2 regions of the Streptomyces sp. NPDC041205 genome follow, and region 1 is predicted to be linked to the other one. Evidence: predicted binding sites of a transcription regulator. Region 1 holds the regulator's gene; the other holds the start of a gene.
What was found. The regulator HrcA, encoded in region 1, represses chaperone genes, less so after heat shock. The targets are predictions, from matches to a motif close to TTNGCACTCNGNNNNNCNGAGTGCNAA.

Region 1 (8,146 bases):
CGGCCATCATCGTGCGGTCCTGCAGGGCGATGCCCGCGGAGCCCGTCGTGGGGCTGAACTTCTCGTACGGTCCGCTCGCCGCGCCCGACTGGGGCTTCAGGCCGAGGACGTCGGCGTAGAAGCGGTAGCAGGCGGGGAAGTCGGTGACGAGCAGGCGTACCTGGGCGAGTTCCACGGGGATGCCTTTCGGGCGGGGTTCAGGACCAGCGTCCGGTCCGGCCGAGGAGGAGGGCCGTCGCGGCGGTGCCCGCGGTCGACGTGCGCAACACGCTACGCCCGAGCCGGTAGGGCTTGGCACCCGCCCGCGCGAACGCCGCCAGCTCGTCCGGGGCGACGCCGCCCTCGGGGCCGACGACGAGAACAATGTGGCCGGTCGCGGGCAGTTCGGCGGTGGCCAGCGGCTCGCTGCCCTCCTCGTGCAGGACGGCGGCGAGGTCCGCGTCCGCGAGGAGCGCCGCGACCTGCTTGGTCGTGGCGAGGTCGGCGACGTCGGGGAAGCGCACGCGGCGCGACTGCTTGCCCGCCTCGCGTGCCGTCGCCCGCCACTTGCCGAGCGCCTTCTGGCCGCGCTCGCCCTTCCACTGCGTGATGCAGCGGGACGCGGCCCAGGGCACGACGGCGTCCACACCGGTCTCCGTCATCGTCTCCACAGCCAGCTCGCCCCGGTCGCCCTTGGGCAGCGCCTGCACGACGGTGATCCGGGGCGTCTGCGCGCCCTCCTCGCGTACGCCGTCGGCGTCCAGGGACACCGTCAGACGGTCCTTGCCCTCGGTGTCCGCGACGACGCCGTGCGCCCAGCGTCCGGCGCCGTCGGTGAGGACGACGTCCTCGCCCGCGCGCAGCCGCTTCACGGACACGGCGTGCCGCCCCTCGGGGCCGTCCAGGACGTACGCGCTTGCCGGGGCCGCGCCCCGGAAGTCCTCGACGACGAAGACCGGCGCCGTCACACCGCACCCCGCGCGGCGAACGTGGCCTTCGCCTCGTCGAGTTCGGCGACCAGGACCTCCATCAGCTCGCCCGCGGGCAGCGCCCGCGCCAGGCGGTGGCCCTGGCCCGCCCACAGCGCCATGGCCTGCGGGTCACCGGCCTTCGCCGCGGCCTTGCGGAGTCCGGCCGTCAGATAGTGGACCTGCGGGTACGCGGCCGGGGCGTACGGGCCGTGCTCGCGCATGAAGCGGTTGACCAGGCCGCGCGCGGGGCGGCCGGAGAACGCCCGGGTCAGCTCGGTGTGCCCGAACAGCGGGTTCGTCATGGCCTGCTTGTGCAGCGGCTGCGCGCCCGACTCGGGCGTGACCAGGAACGCCGTGCCGAGCTGCGCGAAGTCCGCGCCCGCGGCGAGGACCGCGGCGATCTGACTGCCGCGCATCAGGCCGCCCGCGGCGATCACGGGCAGCGGCACCGTCTCCCTGACCTGCGTGATCAGGCTGAGCAGGCCGATGCCGGAGCCGTCCGCCTCCGGGTTGTCGCGGTGCGTGCCCTGGTGGCCGCCCGCCTCGATGCCCTGGACGCAGACGGCGTCGGCGCCCGCCCGCTGGGCCGCGCGGGCCTCCTCGGGCGTGGTGACGGTGACGACCGTACGGGTGCCGACGCGGTCGAAGGCCTGCACGACCTCCCGGGTCGGGCAGCCGAAGGTGAACGACACCAGCGGCACCGGGTCGTCGAGGAGGATCGCGAGCTTCGCGTCGTAGCCGTCGTCGCGCTTGCCCTCGGGGTCGCCGAGCTGCGTCTCGTACCAGGTGGCCTCGCCCGCGAGCTGGTTGCGGTAGACCTCCACGGCGGCATCGAGGGGCGCGGCGCCAGCCGCTCCGGTGGAGCCGGGGCCTGCACCGGGGTACTCGGGCTGCGGCATGAACAGGTTCACCCCGAACGGCCGCGCCGTCAGGCCCCTGACCTGCTTGATCTCCTGGTACATCCCGTCGGCGGTCTTGTACCCGGCGGCCAGGCAGCCGAGCCCCCCGGCCTCGGCGACAGCCGCCGCGAGCTGCGGGGTGGACCCGCCGCCCGCCATCGGGGCCTGCACGATCGGATAGCGACAGAGATCGGTGAACGCGGAGGACATACCGGCATCGTGCCACGTCCGGCGGGGGCGCCTTGTCCGGGGTCCGGGTGCGGACGCGCGTCGGCCCGGGGTGGGCGTGGATTCCACGCCCGCCCCGGGCCGGTCACAGCGCTAGCGTCCGTTGAACGCGTCCTTCAGGCGCGAGAACAACCCCTGCTGCCCCGGCTGGAACTGCCCCGTGGGCCGCTCCTCGCCGCGCAGTTGCGCGAGCTCCCGCAGCAGCCGCTCCTGCTCGGGGTCGAGCTTGGAGGGCGTGAGCACCTCGACGTGCACGATGAGGTCACCGCGCCCCCCGCCCCGCAGGTGGGTGACGCCCCGCCCGTGCAGGGGGATCGACTGCCCGGACTGCGTGCCGGGCCGGATGTCGACCTCCTCCATGCCGTCCAGCGTCTCCAGCGGCACCTTCGTGCCGAGCGCGGCCGCCGTCATCGGCAGCGTGACGGTGCAGTGCAGATCGTCCCCACGCCGCTGGAAGACGGCGTGCGGCAGCTCGTGGATCTCCACGTACAGGTCACCGGCGGGACCGCCGCCGGGCCCGACCTCGCCCTCACCGGCGAGCTGGATCCGGGTGCCGTTGTCGACACCGGCCGGGATCTTCACGGTGAGCGTGCGGCGGGACCGGATCCGTCCGTCGCCCGCGCACTCGGGGCACGGCGTCGGCACGACGGTCCCGAAGCCCTGGCACTGCGGGCAGGGCCGCGAGGTCATGACCTGGCCGAGGAAGGACCGGGTGACCTGGGACACCTCGCCGCGGCCGCGGCACATGTCGCAGGTCTGCGCGGAGGTGCCGGGCGCGGCCCCTTCGCCGGAACACGTCGTACAGACGACGGCCGTGTCGACCTGGATGTCCTTCGTGGTGCCGAAGGCGGCCTCTTCGAGGTCGATCTCCAGGCGGATCATGGCGTCCTGGCCGCGCCGGGTGCGCGAACGCGGCCCGCGCTGCGACGCCGTACCGAAGAACGCGTCCATGATGTCGGAGAAGTTGCCGAAGCCACCCGCTCCGAAGCCGCCCGCGCCACCGGCGCCACCGGCCTGGGACAGCGGGTCCCCGCCGAGGTCGTAGACCTGCTTCTTCTGCGGGTCCGACAACACCTCGTACGCGGCGTTGATCTCCTTGAAGCGCTCTTGCGTCTTCGGGTCAGGATTGACGTCCGGGTGCAGCTCGCGTGCGAGCCGCCGGAAGGCCTTCTTGATGTCGTCCTGGGAAGCGTCGCGGCGCACGCCTAGTACGGCGTAGTAGTCCGTGGCCACTTACGACTCCGCCAGGATCTGTCCGACGTAACGTGCCACTGCGCGTACTGCTCCCATCGTTCCCGGATAGTCCATGCGGGTCGGTCCGACCACGCCCAGCTTGGCCACTGCCTCGCTCCCCGAACCGTAGCCGACGGAGACCACCGACGTGGAGCTGAGCCCCTCATGGGCGTTCTCGTGCCCGATCTTGACGGTCATGCCCGAATCCGTCGCCTCACCAAGCAACTTGAGGAGGACGACCTGTTCCTCCAGGGCCTCGAGGACCGGCCTGATGGTGAGGGGAAAGTCATGTCCGAAGCGGGTGAGATTGGCGGTGCCGCCGATCATCAGCCGCTCCTCGGTCTCCTCCACCAGCGTTTCGAGGAGGGTGGACAGGACCGTGGTCACCGTCCCCCGGTCGTCCTTGTCGAAGGATTCGGCCAGGTCCTGCACCAGCTGCGGCACGTCCGAGAAGCGGCGGCCCGCGACCCGGCTGTTGAGCCGCGCCCGCAGATCCGCGAGGGACGTCTCCCCGAACGGCGCCGGGCAGTCGATCATGCGCTGCTCGACCCGCCCGGTGTCGGTGATGAGGACCAGCATCAGGCGGGCCGGGGCCAGCGAGAGCAGTTCCACGTGCCGCACCGTGGAGCGGGTCAGCGACGGATACTGCACCACCGCGACCTGCCGGGTCAGCTGCGCGAGCAGCCGCACCGTGCGCCCGACGACGTCGTCCAGGTCGACCGCGCCGTCCAGGAAGTTCTGGATCGCGCGCCGCTCCGGCGCCGTCATCGGCTTGACGCCCGCGAGCCGGTCCACGAACAGGCGGTACCCCTTGTCGGTCGGGATGCGCCCGGCGCTGGTGTGCGGCTGGGCGATGAACCCTTCCTCCTCCAGGGCGGCCATGTCGTTGCGGACCGTGGCCGGGGAGACGCCGAGGTGGTGGCGTTCGGTGAGCGCCTTGGAGCCGACGGGCTCCTCCGTGCCCACGTAGTCGTGGACGATGGCGCGCAGCACTTCCAGCCTGCGTTCACTGAGCATCGCGCACCTCCAGCTGCCGTCCCTCGTCCCGAGCCCCCGGTGGTGGCCCCTCGCCCTGGCACTCACCCCGGGCGAGTGCCAGCCTTCACCGAGTCAGTGTACGGCCGGTGGGTACAGGCCCGGCAAGGGCCGACCTCGTTGTCATGCCGACGGGTGCCGCCCTTGTCCTGCCTTGTCACGCCGACGGACGCCGCCGCTGTCGCCCCAGGTCCCGCGGACGGGTGCCGCCGCCGTGCCACGCCGCGCCGACGGGTGCCGCCGCCCGCCCCCGTCCTGCCCCCGCGCCCCGGCGGCGCTAGCGTCACCCCCATGGACACGGTCACGCCCTCCCCCGCCCCCGCCCCGGCCTGGGAGGAGGCGGGCTGGGAACGGCTCGCCGCGCGCGTGGGGCGGTGCAGGCTGCCCGTGTGGGACTGCACGGCCGGGCTCGTCGTCGGCACCGGCGCCGCCCTCATGATCGAGGCCGGGTCCAGCCTGCGCGAGGGCTCCCGGCTGCGCGCCGACGCCCGGCGGCTGCTCGGCGGCGACCGGCGTGTGACCCATCTCGCCCTCACCCACCCCCACTTCGACCATGTGCTCGGCGCCGCCGCGTTCGCGGGCGTCGAGGTGTTCGGCGCCGTCGGCCTCGACACCGTCCTGGAGCACGACCGCGACGGCCTGCGCGCCGACGCCGTCGCCCAGGGCCTCGACCCGGCCGCCGCGGCCGAGGCCGCCGACCTCCTCGTCCACCCCCGCCACCTGGTGTGCGGGGAGTGGACCCTGGACCTCGGCGGGCTCCAGGTGCTGCTCGCCAACGTCGGCCCCGGGCACACCGGCCACGACCTCGCCGTCCTCGTGCCCGGCGGCCCGGGCGAGCCCGAGGTCGTCTTCTGCGGCGATCTGGTCGAGGAGTCCGGCGAACCGCAGGCCGGCCCGGACGCGGCCCCCCGGCACTGGCCCGCCGCCCTCGACCGGCTCCTCGACCTCGGCGGCGAGGACGCGGTGTACGTGCCCGGGCACGGGGCCGTCGTCGACGCCGCTTTCGTACGCCGCCAACGCGACGAGCTGGCCCGGCGGTTCGGTGTCGCCTGACGGCATGCCATAACGTCTGGCCCATGCGCAGCTACCACCCGGACCTGACCCCGCCCTGGAAGAAGCCGGCCGCCGTCCCCGAGGTGCCCGCCGAGGCCGACCTGGTCGTGGAGGAGGTCACCACGGGCTTCTGCGGCGCGGTGATCCGCTGCGAGAAGACGGCCGAGGGGCCGACGGTGACCCTGGAGGACCGCTTCGGCAAGCACCGCGTGTTCCCGATGGCGCCGCGCGGCTTCCTCCTGGAGGGCAGGGTGGTCACGCTGGTCCGGCCGACGGCGACCGCCGCACCCCGGCAGCCCGCACGCACCGCCTCCGGCTCGCTGGCCGTGCCGGGGGCGCGGGCGCGGGTGGCCAGGGCGGGGCGGATCTATGTGGAGGGGCGGCACGACGCCGAGCTCGTCGAGAAGGTCTGGGGCGACGACCTGCGCATCGAGGGGGTCGTCGTCGAGTACCTGGAGGGCATCGACGACCTGCCCGCCATCGTCGCCGAGTTCGCCCCCGACGCCGACGCCCGCCTCGGCATCCTCGTCGACCACCTGGTCCCCGGCTCCAAGGAGTCCCGGATCGCCGCGTCCGTCAGCAGCGACCACGCCCTGATCGTCGGCCATCCCTACATCGACGTGTGGGAGGCCGTGAAGCCGTCCTCCCTCGGCATCAGGGCCTGGCCCCGTGTCCCCCACGGCCAGGACTGGAAGACAGGCGTGTGCCACGCCCTCGGCTGGCCCCCCAACACCGGCGCGGCCTGGCAGCACATCCTGCGCTCGGTCCACAGCTACAAGGACCTGGAGCCCGCGCTCCTGGGCAGGGTCGAGGAGCTGATCGATTTCGTGACGGCTCCATAGCCGGACCCCTGTCAGGCGCAGGACGAGGAGACATCAGCCCCTGCCAGACGCCGGACGAGGAGACATCAGCCCCTGCCAGACGCCGGACGAGGAGGCATCAGCCCCTGCCAGGCGCCGGACGAGGAGGCATCAGCCCGTCCGGCGCTTGAGGACGAGGCGCGAAGCGCCGACGGGGGGACAGGGGCGCAGCCCCATACAGAACGCTCAGTCGACCAGATCCCGCACGACGGCGTCGGCAAGCAACCGCCCCCGCAGGGTGAGGACGGCCCGCCCTGCCGCGAAGGGGCCGGCCTCCAGCAACCCGTCGGCCAGCGCCCGCCGGGCCGCGGCAAGCCCGGCCTCCTTCAGGAGCCCCAACGGGCACCCCTCAAGCAGCCGCAGCTCAAGCAGCACCCGCTCGACCCGCCGGTCCTCGTCCGAGAGAACCTCCCGCCCGGCCCCGGGCGACCGACCCCCCGCGAGCGCGGCGGCATACGCCCCGGGATGCTTCACGTTCCACCACCGCACACCCCCCACATGGCTGTGGGCCCCCGGCCCGGCCCCCCACCAGTCGGCGCCCCGCCAGTACAACTCGTTGTGCAGACACCGCCCCGCCTCGGACGTGGCCCAGTTCGACACCTCGTACCAGTCGAACCCGGCGCCGCCGAGGACCTCGTCCGCGATCAGATACCGGTCCGCGTGCACGTCGTCGTCGGTCATGGGCACCTCTCCGCGCCGGATCCGCCGGGCGAGCTGCGTGCCCTCCTCGACGATCAGCGCGTACGCCGACACATGGTCGGGCCCGGCCCCGATGGCGGCGTCCAGAGAGGCCCGCCAGTCGTCATCGGTCTCCCCGGGGGTGCCGTAAATGAGATCGAGGTTGACGTGCTCGAAGCCCGCGGCGCGCGCCTCGGCGACGCAGGCCTCGGGCCGCCCGGGCGTGTGCGTACGGTCGAGGATCTTCAGGACGTGCTGCTTGGCGCTCTGCATGCCGAAGGAGACCCGGTTGAAGCCGCCTTCGCGCAGGGCGCTCAGATAGGCCGGGTCGACGGACTCCGGGTTGGCCTCCGTGGTGATCTCCGCGTCGTCGGCGAGCCCGAACTCGTCGCGTACGGCGGCGAGCATCCGTACGAGATCTTCGGCGGCGAGCAGCGTGGGCGTACCGCCGCCGACGAACACGGTCCGGACGGGGCGCGGGTCGTCGCCGAGGACCTTGCGGGCGAGGCGGACCTCGTCGACGAGGGTGTCGGCGTAGTTGTCGCGGGAGGCGAGGACGCCGCCGCTGCCGCGCAGCTCGGTGGCGGTGTAGGTGTTGAAGTCGCAGTAGCCGCAGCGGGTCGCGCAGTACGGCACGTGCAGGTAGAACCCGAGCGGCCGCTCACCCGCTCCGAGCAGGGCGGAGGCGGGCAGCGCCCCGTCCTCGGGCATGGGCTCACCATCGGGCAGTACGGAAGGCATGTCTGCCATTGTCCCGGACGCCCCGAGGTCTCGACGCACCTCCGCCGCTCACAGCCCCTCCGGCGCCAGCCACCCCGGACACCCCGGGGCCTCGGCACACCCCCGCCACTCACAGCCCCTCCGGCGCCAGCCACCCCGGACACCCCGAGCCCTCGGCGCCCCGCCACCTACAGCCCCTCCGGCGTTTGAGGAGCGGGGTCCGGGGCGGAGCCCCGGTTTCGGGAAAGGGGTGGGCCTGGGGCGCCCCGCGAAGGCCCCCGCCCCTCACTCCGCCTTCAGCACCAGCAACGCCAGATCATCGTCCGGCGGCCGCTGGGAGAACTCGTGCACCAGACGGCGGATGCGCTCGGCGACGAGCCCCGCGTCCAGGCCCGCGCAGCCCGCCAGCGCCTTGGCGAGCCCGTCGCCGTCGTCGAAGAGGTGCAGCCCGGAGCGCCGCTCCGTGACCCCGTCGGTGACGCACAGCAGC
Region 2 (8,146 bases), on a different contig from region 1:
GGAGGGAGCGGCCCTCGTCGGTGCGGAGCGCGGCGAAGGAGGCAAGCGGATCGTTCACGTCGCCCATTGTGGGCCAGTCGGTGGAAGGTGCGCGTACGGCGGCGGTGTCGGCCCCGTGCAGGGCGCCTGAGCTGCGAGGATGCGGCGCCATGCGACTAGTACGACAAAACGAACAATTTGCTCAAGGGGGCAGTTGGGGCGGTGCGCGCGGTCGGCGCGGGCGCGCCCGCCTCGCCGCCCTGGCCGTCAGCGCCGCCGTCGTGACCACCGCGATCGCCTCCGGCTGTGCCGCCGACGGCGACGAGCGGGGCGGCTCCGGCGCGCACGGCCAGCAGCCGCGCCTCGGCCCGCCCGCCCAGGCGCTGCGGGACTACGCCGACGCGCTGCGCGCGAAGCAGGCCGCGCGGGCCGCGGCGGCGAAGCGCTGGGGGCTCGCGCAGGCCCCGCTGGCCGCGCCCCCCGCGCCCGCCGTCAAGCCCCGCATCACCACCCGCAAGGGCTTCGAGGTCGAGGGGCAGGCGCAGTTGCCGCCGGTGTTCACCACCGTCCCGACCAAGGACAAGGTCGTCTTCCTGACGATCGACGACGGCGCCGAGAAGGACCCGGCGTTCCTGCGGATGATGCGCGACCTGAAGATCCCGTACACCGCCTTCCTCAGCGACTACCTGGTCAAGGAGGACTACGGCTACTTCAAGCGGATGCAGCGGAACGGCGTCGTACTGAACAACCACACGCTCAACCACCGCTATCTGCCGGGTCTTTCCTACGAGGGGCAGCGGCGGGAGATCTGCGGGATGCAGGACACCATCCAGAAGCGGTACGGGAAGCGGCCCGAGTTGTTCCGGCCGCCGTACGGGAACTACAACCGCGACACCCTGCGCGCCGCCAAGTCCTGCGGCGTCAAGGCGGTGCCGCTGTGGGCCTCCGAGGGCTTCGCCCGGCACATGGAGTGGCGCGAGTGGGACAAGGATCTGCACCCGGGCGACATCATCCTCACGCACTTCCGCGGCCGTGAGGACTGGAAGGGCACGATGCCCGACATGGTCCGCACGGTGCTCAAGACGGTCACGGCCAAGGGGTACGCCGTGGCGCGGCTGGAGGACTACCTGTGAACCGGCCCGCGCGGGGCCGACCCGCGCGGGTCCGGGTGGCTCGGATCCGGGTGTCTCGGGTCCGGACGGCACGGGTCCGGATGGCGCGGGTCCGGATGGCGCGGGCCCGGATGGCTCGGGTCCGGGTGGCGGCGGTCGCGGCGGGGGTGCTCGCCCCCGTCCTGCTGCTGACCGGCTGCGCGCAGTCGGTCGACCCGATCGAGCGCCTCGGCCGGAAGGCGGCCGAGAAGATCCCGCGGAAGGTCCCGCGCAAGCTGCCGCAGGCGGAGCACCGGTGCGGGCCCGGGCCGCTCGGAACCCTGCGTCCGGGCGGGACGTTGTCCGAAGGCGTGAGCCCGGGTTTCGGCCCGGGCGCTCCGCCCCGACCACCCGTAACACCGCCTGCATTGGCACTCCGCTTGACCGAGTGCTAATCGTCGTCCTAGTCTCGGGCCTGGCACTCCCCACTGGAGAGTGCCAACAGCGACGGGCAGGTCCGGCACCCGCGACGACGGATCCACCTGGTCGCCACCTCAGATCAGTTAACCCCGCGAGATCTCCGAAGGGGGAGGTCGGATCGTGACGACCGCCAGCTCCAAGGTTGCCATCAAGCCGCTTGAGGACCGCATCGTGGTCCAGCCGCTCGACGCCGAGCAGACCACGGCCTCTGGCCTGGTCATCCCGGACACCGCGAAGGAGAAGCCCCAGGAGGGGGCTGTCCTCGCCGTGGGCCCGGGCCGCTTCGAGAACGGCGAGCGCCTGCCGCTCGACGTGAAGGTCGGCGACGTCGTGCTCTACAGCAAGTACGGCGGCACCGAGGTGAAGTACAACGGCGACGAGTACCTCGTCCTCTCGGCCCGCGACGTGCTCGCGATCATCGAGAAGTAGTCGAGAGCCAATCGTCTCTGCTGCACCTGCTTCACCTGCAGATTTGCTTGCGCTGCGCCCCTGGTCACCCCGCTGATTGCCGGGCGGCGAGGGGCGCGGCTCGTTCACCCGAGTTTTCGAGAGGGCTGAAACGCTCCCATGGCGAAGATCCTGAAGTTCGACGAGGACGCCCGTCGCGCCCTCGAGCGCGGCGTCAACAAGCTTGCCGACACGGTCAAGGTGACGATCGGCCCCAAGGGCCGCAACGTCGTCATCGACAAGAAGTTCGGCGCTCCCACCATCACCAACGACGGCGTCACCATCGCCCGTGAGGTCGAGGTCGAGGACCCGTACGAGAACCTCGGCGCCCAGCTCGTGAAGGAGGTGGCGACCAAGACCAACGACATCGCTGGTGACGGCACCACCACCGCCACCGTGCTGGCCCAGGCCCTGGTCAAGGAGGGCCTGCGCAACGTCGCCGCCGGTGCTTCCCCGGCCGCCCTGAAGAAGGGCATCGACGCCGCGGTCAAGGCCGTCTCCGACGACCTGCTCGCCACCGCCCGTCCGATCGACGACAAGTCCGACATCGCCGCCGTGGCCGGGCTCTCCGCCCAGGACACGCAGGTCGGCGAGCTCATCGCCGAGGCGATGGACAAGGTCGGCAAGGACGGTGTCATCACCGTCGAGGAGTCCAACACCTTCGGTCTGGAGCTGGACTTCACCGAGGGCATGGCCTTCGACAAGGGCTACCTGTCGCCGTACATGGTGTCCGACCAGGAGCGTATGGAGGCCGTCCTCGACGACCCGTACATCCTGATCCACCAGGGCAAGATCTCCTCCATCCAGGACCTGCTCCCGCTCCTGGAGAAGGTCATCCAGGCCGGTTCCTCCAAGCCGCTCCTGATCATCGCCGAGGACGTCGAGGGCGAGGCCCTTTCGACCCTGGTCGTGAACAAGATCCGCGGCACCTTCAACGCCGTCGCGGTGAAGGCCCCCGGCTTCGGCGACCGCCGCAAGGCGATGCTCGGCGACATGGCCACCCTCACGGGCGGCACCGTCATCGCCGAGGAGGTCGGCCTCAAGCTCGACCAGGTCGGTCTCGACGTGCTCGGCTCCGCCCGCCGCGTCACCATCACCAAGGACGACACGACCATCGTCGACGGCGGCGGCAACTCCGCTGACGTCGAGGGCCGCGTCGCCCAGATCAAGGCCGAGATCGAGGCCACGGACTCCGACTGGGACCGCGAGAAGCTCCAGGAGCGCCTCGCGAAGCTGGCCGGCGGCGTGTGCGTCATCAAGGTCGGCGCCGCCACCGAGGTGGAGCTGAAGGAGAAGAAGCACCGTCTGGAGGACGCCATCTCCGCGACCCGCGCCGCGGTCGAGGAGGGCATCGTCTCCGGTGGTGGCTCCGCGCTCGTCCACGCCGCCAAGGTCCTCGAGGGCAACCTCGACCTGACCGGCGACGAGGCCACCGGTGTCGCGGTCGTGCGCCGCGCCGTCGTCGAGCCGCTGCGCTGGATCGCCGAGAACGCCGGCCTCGAGGGCTACGTCATCACCACCAAGGTGGCGGAGCTGGACAAGGGCTTCGGCTTCAACGCCGCGACCGGCGAGTACGTCGACCTGGTCAAGGCCGGCGTCATCGACCCGGTCAAGGTGACGCGCTCCGCCCTGGAGAACGCCGCCTCCATCGCCTCCCTGCTGCTCACGACCGAGACCCTGGTCGTCGAGAAGCCGGCCGAGGAAGAGGCTGAGGCCGGTCACGGCCACGGTCACGGTCACTCGCACTGAGCGATGCGCTCTTCGCGGTAGCCGACTTTGGCGCCGTCCGAGGTCCGGCACCCCGTCGCGGGGTGCCGGACCTCGGTGTTTTCGGCTCCGCGTCTGCCGAGGTCGCTATTGGTTCCGCGTCCGCCGGGGGCGCTTTTTCGGCTTCGCGTCTGCCGGGTTTTGTGGTGTGCCGAGTGCGGGTCGTGGTCCGTCCTCGCGCAGTTCCCCGCGCCCCTTCGGGGGCTCTTCCTCGGGGTGTTGCTACTTCGGGCCGTACTTTCTGCCCGTCCTCGATGTCACTCCGCCAAGCAGTGCCCTCGGTGTCACCTTCACCACGCCCATCAGGGTCTTGTAGCGCGGGTCCGGGATGGACAGGGACTTGCCTCGGGCCAGGTCGGCGAGGGCCGCGGCCACCAGCTTGTCGGCGTCGAGCCACATCCACTTGGGGATGTTGTCCGTGCCCATGCCCGCCCGCTCGTGGAACTCCGTGCGGACGAACCCGGGGCACAGCGCCATCAGCCGCACCCCCGTGCCCGCCAGGTCCCGCGCCGCGCCCTGCGTGAACTGCACGACCCACGCCTTGGACGCGCCGTACGTCCCGCGCGGCACGAACGCCGCCACCGACGCGACGTTGACGACCCCGCCCCGGCCCCGCTCCCGCATCGCGCCCGTCGCCGCCGACGTCAGCCGGAGCACGGCCTCGCAGTGCACCTTCAGCATCGCCAGCTCGTCGGCGAGCGACACCTCCAAGTAGCGGCCCTTGTTGCCGAATCCGGCGTTGTTGACCAGCAGGTCGACTCCGTCTCGGCGACGGGCGAGCCGCTCCTCGACGGCCGTGATGCCGTCCTCCGTGGCGAGGTCGGCGGTCAGGACCTCCGCCTCGATGCCGTGCCGGTCGTGCAGCTCGGTCGCCTGCTCGCGCAGCCGCTTCGTGTCGCGCGCCACCAGGACCAGGTTGTGCCCGTCACCGGCGAGCCGCCGCGCGAAGGCGGCGCCGATACCGGCGGTCGATCCCGTAATCAGAGCCGTAGTCATGGACCAAGGCTAGTGAGCCTCAGTGCCCGCTGTGTCGTCCGGACGGCTTGCCCGCCTTCTGGCCCTTCTCGACCACCACGAACTGCCCCATCATTCCTCCGTCCTCGTGGCTCAGCAGATGGCAGTGGTACATGTACGGCGTCCTGGGGTCGGCCGGGCCCTCGAAGCGCAGGGCCAGCTTCATGGTCGTGCCGTTCGGGATGAACACCGTGTCCTTGGGGCCGCGCAGCTCGGGCGGCGGCGTGTCGCCGTTCACCTCCAGGACCCGGAACTGCACGTCGTGCACGTGGAAGTTGTGCGGCATGCCGTTGTTGTTGCGCACGGTCCAGGTCTCGGTCGCGCCGCGCGTGACCACCTCGTCGATCCGGTCCATCCGCATCGCCCGGCCGTTGATCCCGGACCTCTTCAGGTCGAAGAACCGCGCCCGGCTCGCCCCCGCGCCGTCCGGCACCTCCAACTCGCCCAGCTCCGAGGGCAGCGCGGGCGAGGGACGCAGCCGCTTCGCCGCCCGCAGCTGGAGCACGTCGAAGGAGTCGTCGCCCCCGCTGAACCGCTGCTGCCAGGCACCCCCGTAGTTGTCCTGCGGGAAGCTCCGCAGCACGGTCCTCTCGCCGGGCCGCATCCGCACCACGATCTCGGCGCGCTCACCCGGCGACAGCTGTATCCGCTCCATCCGCGCCGGCCGCTCCAGGGCGCCGCCGTCCGTGCCGACCAGGGAGAAGGCGCGGTCGTCCGGGAAGCCGAAGTCGTACGTACGCGCCGTCGAGGCGTTCAGGAGCCGCAGGCGTATGAGTTCGTCGCCCACCTCCTGGTACGGCTGGAGGGTGCCGTTGACCATGGTCCGGTCGCCGAGGAAGCCGACATCGCGCATCATCCTGTGGCCGTGGTCGAGCTTCGCGCCGTCGAACTTCACGTCCTGGACGATCACCGGCAGGTCGTCGACGCCGTACTTCTTCGGCAGCGCGAGGCGTTCACCGCGCTTGTCGTCGAGGAGGAACAGGCCCGCGAGGCCGCGCTGCACGTGCTTCTCCGTCGCGCCGTGCGGATGCGGGTGGTACCAGAGCGTGGCCGCGGGCTGGTCCACCTTCCAGTGCGGGCTCCAGCTGCCGCCGGGCCGGATCATCTGGTGCGGGCCGCCGTCCATCTTCGCGGGCAGGTGCATGCCGTGCCAGTGGACGGTCGATGCTTCGTCAAGGCCGTTGCGTATCCGCACGCGGACCTTCTCGCCGCGCTTCGCACGCAGGGTCGGGCCCAGATAGTCGCCGTTGAAGCCCCAGGTCGGCGTGGTGCGCCCGGCCTTGAACTCCTTCTCACCCCGCTGCATCCGCAGGTCGAAGACGCGGGTGCCGTCCTTGTCCAGGCGGGACTCGGCCAGCGGCGGTATCACCAGGGCGTTGTCGAAGGATTCCTTGCCGACGGTGCTGATCTCGGCGTCCTGCCACAGCCACAGCAGGCCGCCGCCGAGCGCCAGCGCGACGACGGTGACGACGCTGCCGAGGATGATGAGGACACGCTTGAGGCGTGGCCTGCTCGTGAGTCGGGACATGATTCGAGATTCGCGCCTCGGCCCGCCCTGGAGTATCGGGGACGGCCCCCACCCGACCCTGAATCAACTCCCGTGCACCCCTAGGGACTTCCCTCATATCGCCGGTGCTCGACGGCGCCCCGGCGCTCCGTCCGTGCCCCGGCGGTCCCGCTCCCGCCCCTGCGGTCCGCCCGCACTGCCCGTGCCGCTCGCCCCGCCCGTGCCGCCCGCGCCGCTCGCCCCACCCGTGCCGCCCGCGCCGCTCAGGCTCCTTGCGCGCCGAGCTTCTCCACGTACTTGCGTGCCTTCTTCGCCGTCTCCGGGTGCAGCGCGTCACCGGCCGCGAGCAGCGACGGCAGCAGTGCGCGCTCCGTGGTCATGGCCCGGAACTGCACGGCGACGGTGACCTCGTGGTCCGGGCGGTGCACGATCTCCACCGCGTCGCCCGCCCGGATCTCGCCCGGCTCGATGACCCGCAGATAGGCGCCCGGCAGCACGGTCTGCGTGAACCGCCGCACCCAGCCCGTCTCACCCACGTGGCCCTGGAACGTGCGGCACGGGATGCGCGACGAGGTCACCTCCAGAAGCAGGTCCGGGCCGACGCGCCAACGCTCGCCGATCAGCGCGCCGTTCACGTCCACGCCGGACGTCGTGAGGTTCTCGCCGAAGCCGCCGTTGGGCAGCGTCCGGCCGAGCAGCCGCTCCCACGCGTCCAGGTCCTCGCGGGCGAAGGCGTAGACCGCCTGGTCGTTGCCGCCGTGGTGGCGCAGGTCGCAGACGGTGTCTCCGGTGAGGCCGCTGCCGCCGGTGCCCTTGGGGCCCGGTGCGGTCACCCGGACGGCCCCGTCGACTGGCTGCTTGTCGATCCCGGTGCGGCCGCCGGGAGCGTCGGTGTAGTCGACGGACTTGGGCCGGCCCACATTCACGGAGAGAAGCTTCATACGGCCAGGCTAGGCGAGCGCTCCTCAAAGCGGCCACGCAATATTGGGTGACGGACCCAAGAGTCACTTATGCTCGGATCATGATCGAGGCCCGTCATCTCCGTGTCCTGCGCGCCGTGGCCGCCACCGGCTCCTTCTCGGCGGCGGCCCGCGAGCTCGGCTGTACCCAGCCCGCCGTCAGCCAGCAGATGAAGGCGCTGGAGGCGTCGGTGGGCACGCCGCTGCTGATCCGCACCGGCCGCGAGATGCGCCTCACGCAGGCCGGGGAGGCCCTGGTCCGGCACGCCGCGGGCATCCTCGCCGGGCTGACCGCGGCCGAGGAGGAGGTCGCCGCCATCGCCGGACTGCGTGCGGGCCGCGTCCGCCTCGTCTCCTTCCCGAGTGGTTCCTCCACCCTCGTGCCGGGCGCGCTCGCCGCGCTGCGCGCCGCGCACCCCGGCACCCGCGTCTCCCTGGAGGAGGCCGAGCCCCCGCGCTCGGTGGAGATGCTGCGCGAGGGCGACTGCGACGTGGCGCTCGCCTTCCGGTACGCGGGGGCCGCCGCCGCGGACGAGTGGGACGACCTCGTCGTACGGCCGCTGCTCGACGACCGGCTCGTCGGCCTCGTACCGGAGGAGCACCGCCTGGCGAAGGCCGAGAGCGTCACCATCGGCGAACTCGCCGACGAGTCGTGGATCGCGGGCTGCCCGCGCTGCCGCCGCCAGTTGGTGGAGGTCTGCGAGAGCGCGGGCTTCGCACCCCGCATCGACTTCGCCACGGACGACTATCCGGCGGTGATCGGCCTGGTCGGGGCGGGTCTTGGGGTCGCGGTGCTGCCCGAGCTCGCGATCGAGTCGGTACGCCCCAAGGGCGCCCGCGCGGTGACGGTGGAGCCCGCCGTGCGCCGGGAGATCGTGGCGCTCACGCTGCCCGACCTGGCG

Region 2: a site for HrcA is predicted at 1,499-1,525, ahead of groES (co-chaperone GroES). Genes of this name have one in related genera too.

The regions. Positions count from the first base shown of each region.
Region 1 covers NZ_JBVIZH010000001.1:948,519-956,664, forward strand. Annotated here, with positions in the region: gene ACZ6BG_RS04225 (VOC family protein) at 1-175, opposite strand, end outside; gene ACZ6BG_RS04230 (16S rRNA (uracil(1498)-N(3))-methyltransferase) at 198-947, opposite strand; gene ACZ6BG_RS04235 (nitronate monooxygenase) at 944-2,059, opposite strand; gene dnaJ (molecular chaperone DnaJ) at 2,171-3,310, opposite strand; gene hrcA (heat-inducible transcriptional repressor HrcA) at 3,311-4,327, opposite strand; gene ACZ6BG_RS04250 (MBL fold metallo-hydrolase) at 4,637-5,398, shown strand; gene ACZ6BG_RS04255 (DUF3097 domain-containing protein) at 5,422-6,240, shown strand; gene hemW (radical SAM family heme chaperone HemW) at 6,445-7,677, opposite strand; gene ACZ6BG_RS04265 (SpoIIE family protein phosphatase) at 7,942-8,146, opposite strand, start outside.
Region 2 covers NZ_JBVIZH010000002.1:1,224,481-1,232,626, reverse strand. Annotated here, with positions in the region: gene ACZ6BG_RS12400 (class I SAM-dependent methyltransferase) at 1-67, opposite strand, end outside; gene ACZ6BG_RS12395 (polysaccharide deacetylase family protein) at 150-1,112, shown strand; gene groES (co-chaperone GroES) at 1,671-1,979, shown strand; gene groL (chaperonin GroEL) at 2,118-3,746, shown strand; gene ACZ6BG_RS12380 (SDR family NAD(P)-dependent oxidoreductase) at 3,987-4,760, opposite strand; gene ACZ6BG_RS12375 (multicopper oxidase family protein) at 4,780-6,306, opposite strand; gene ACZ6BG_RS12370 (MOSC domain-containing protein) at 6,549-7,226, opposite strand; gene ACZ6BG_RS12365 (LysR family transcriptional regulator) at 7,307-8,146, shown strand, end outside.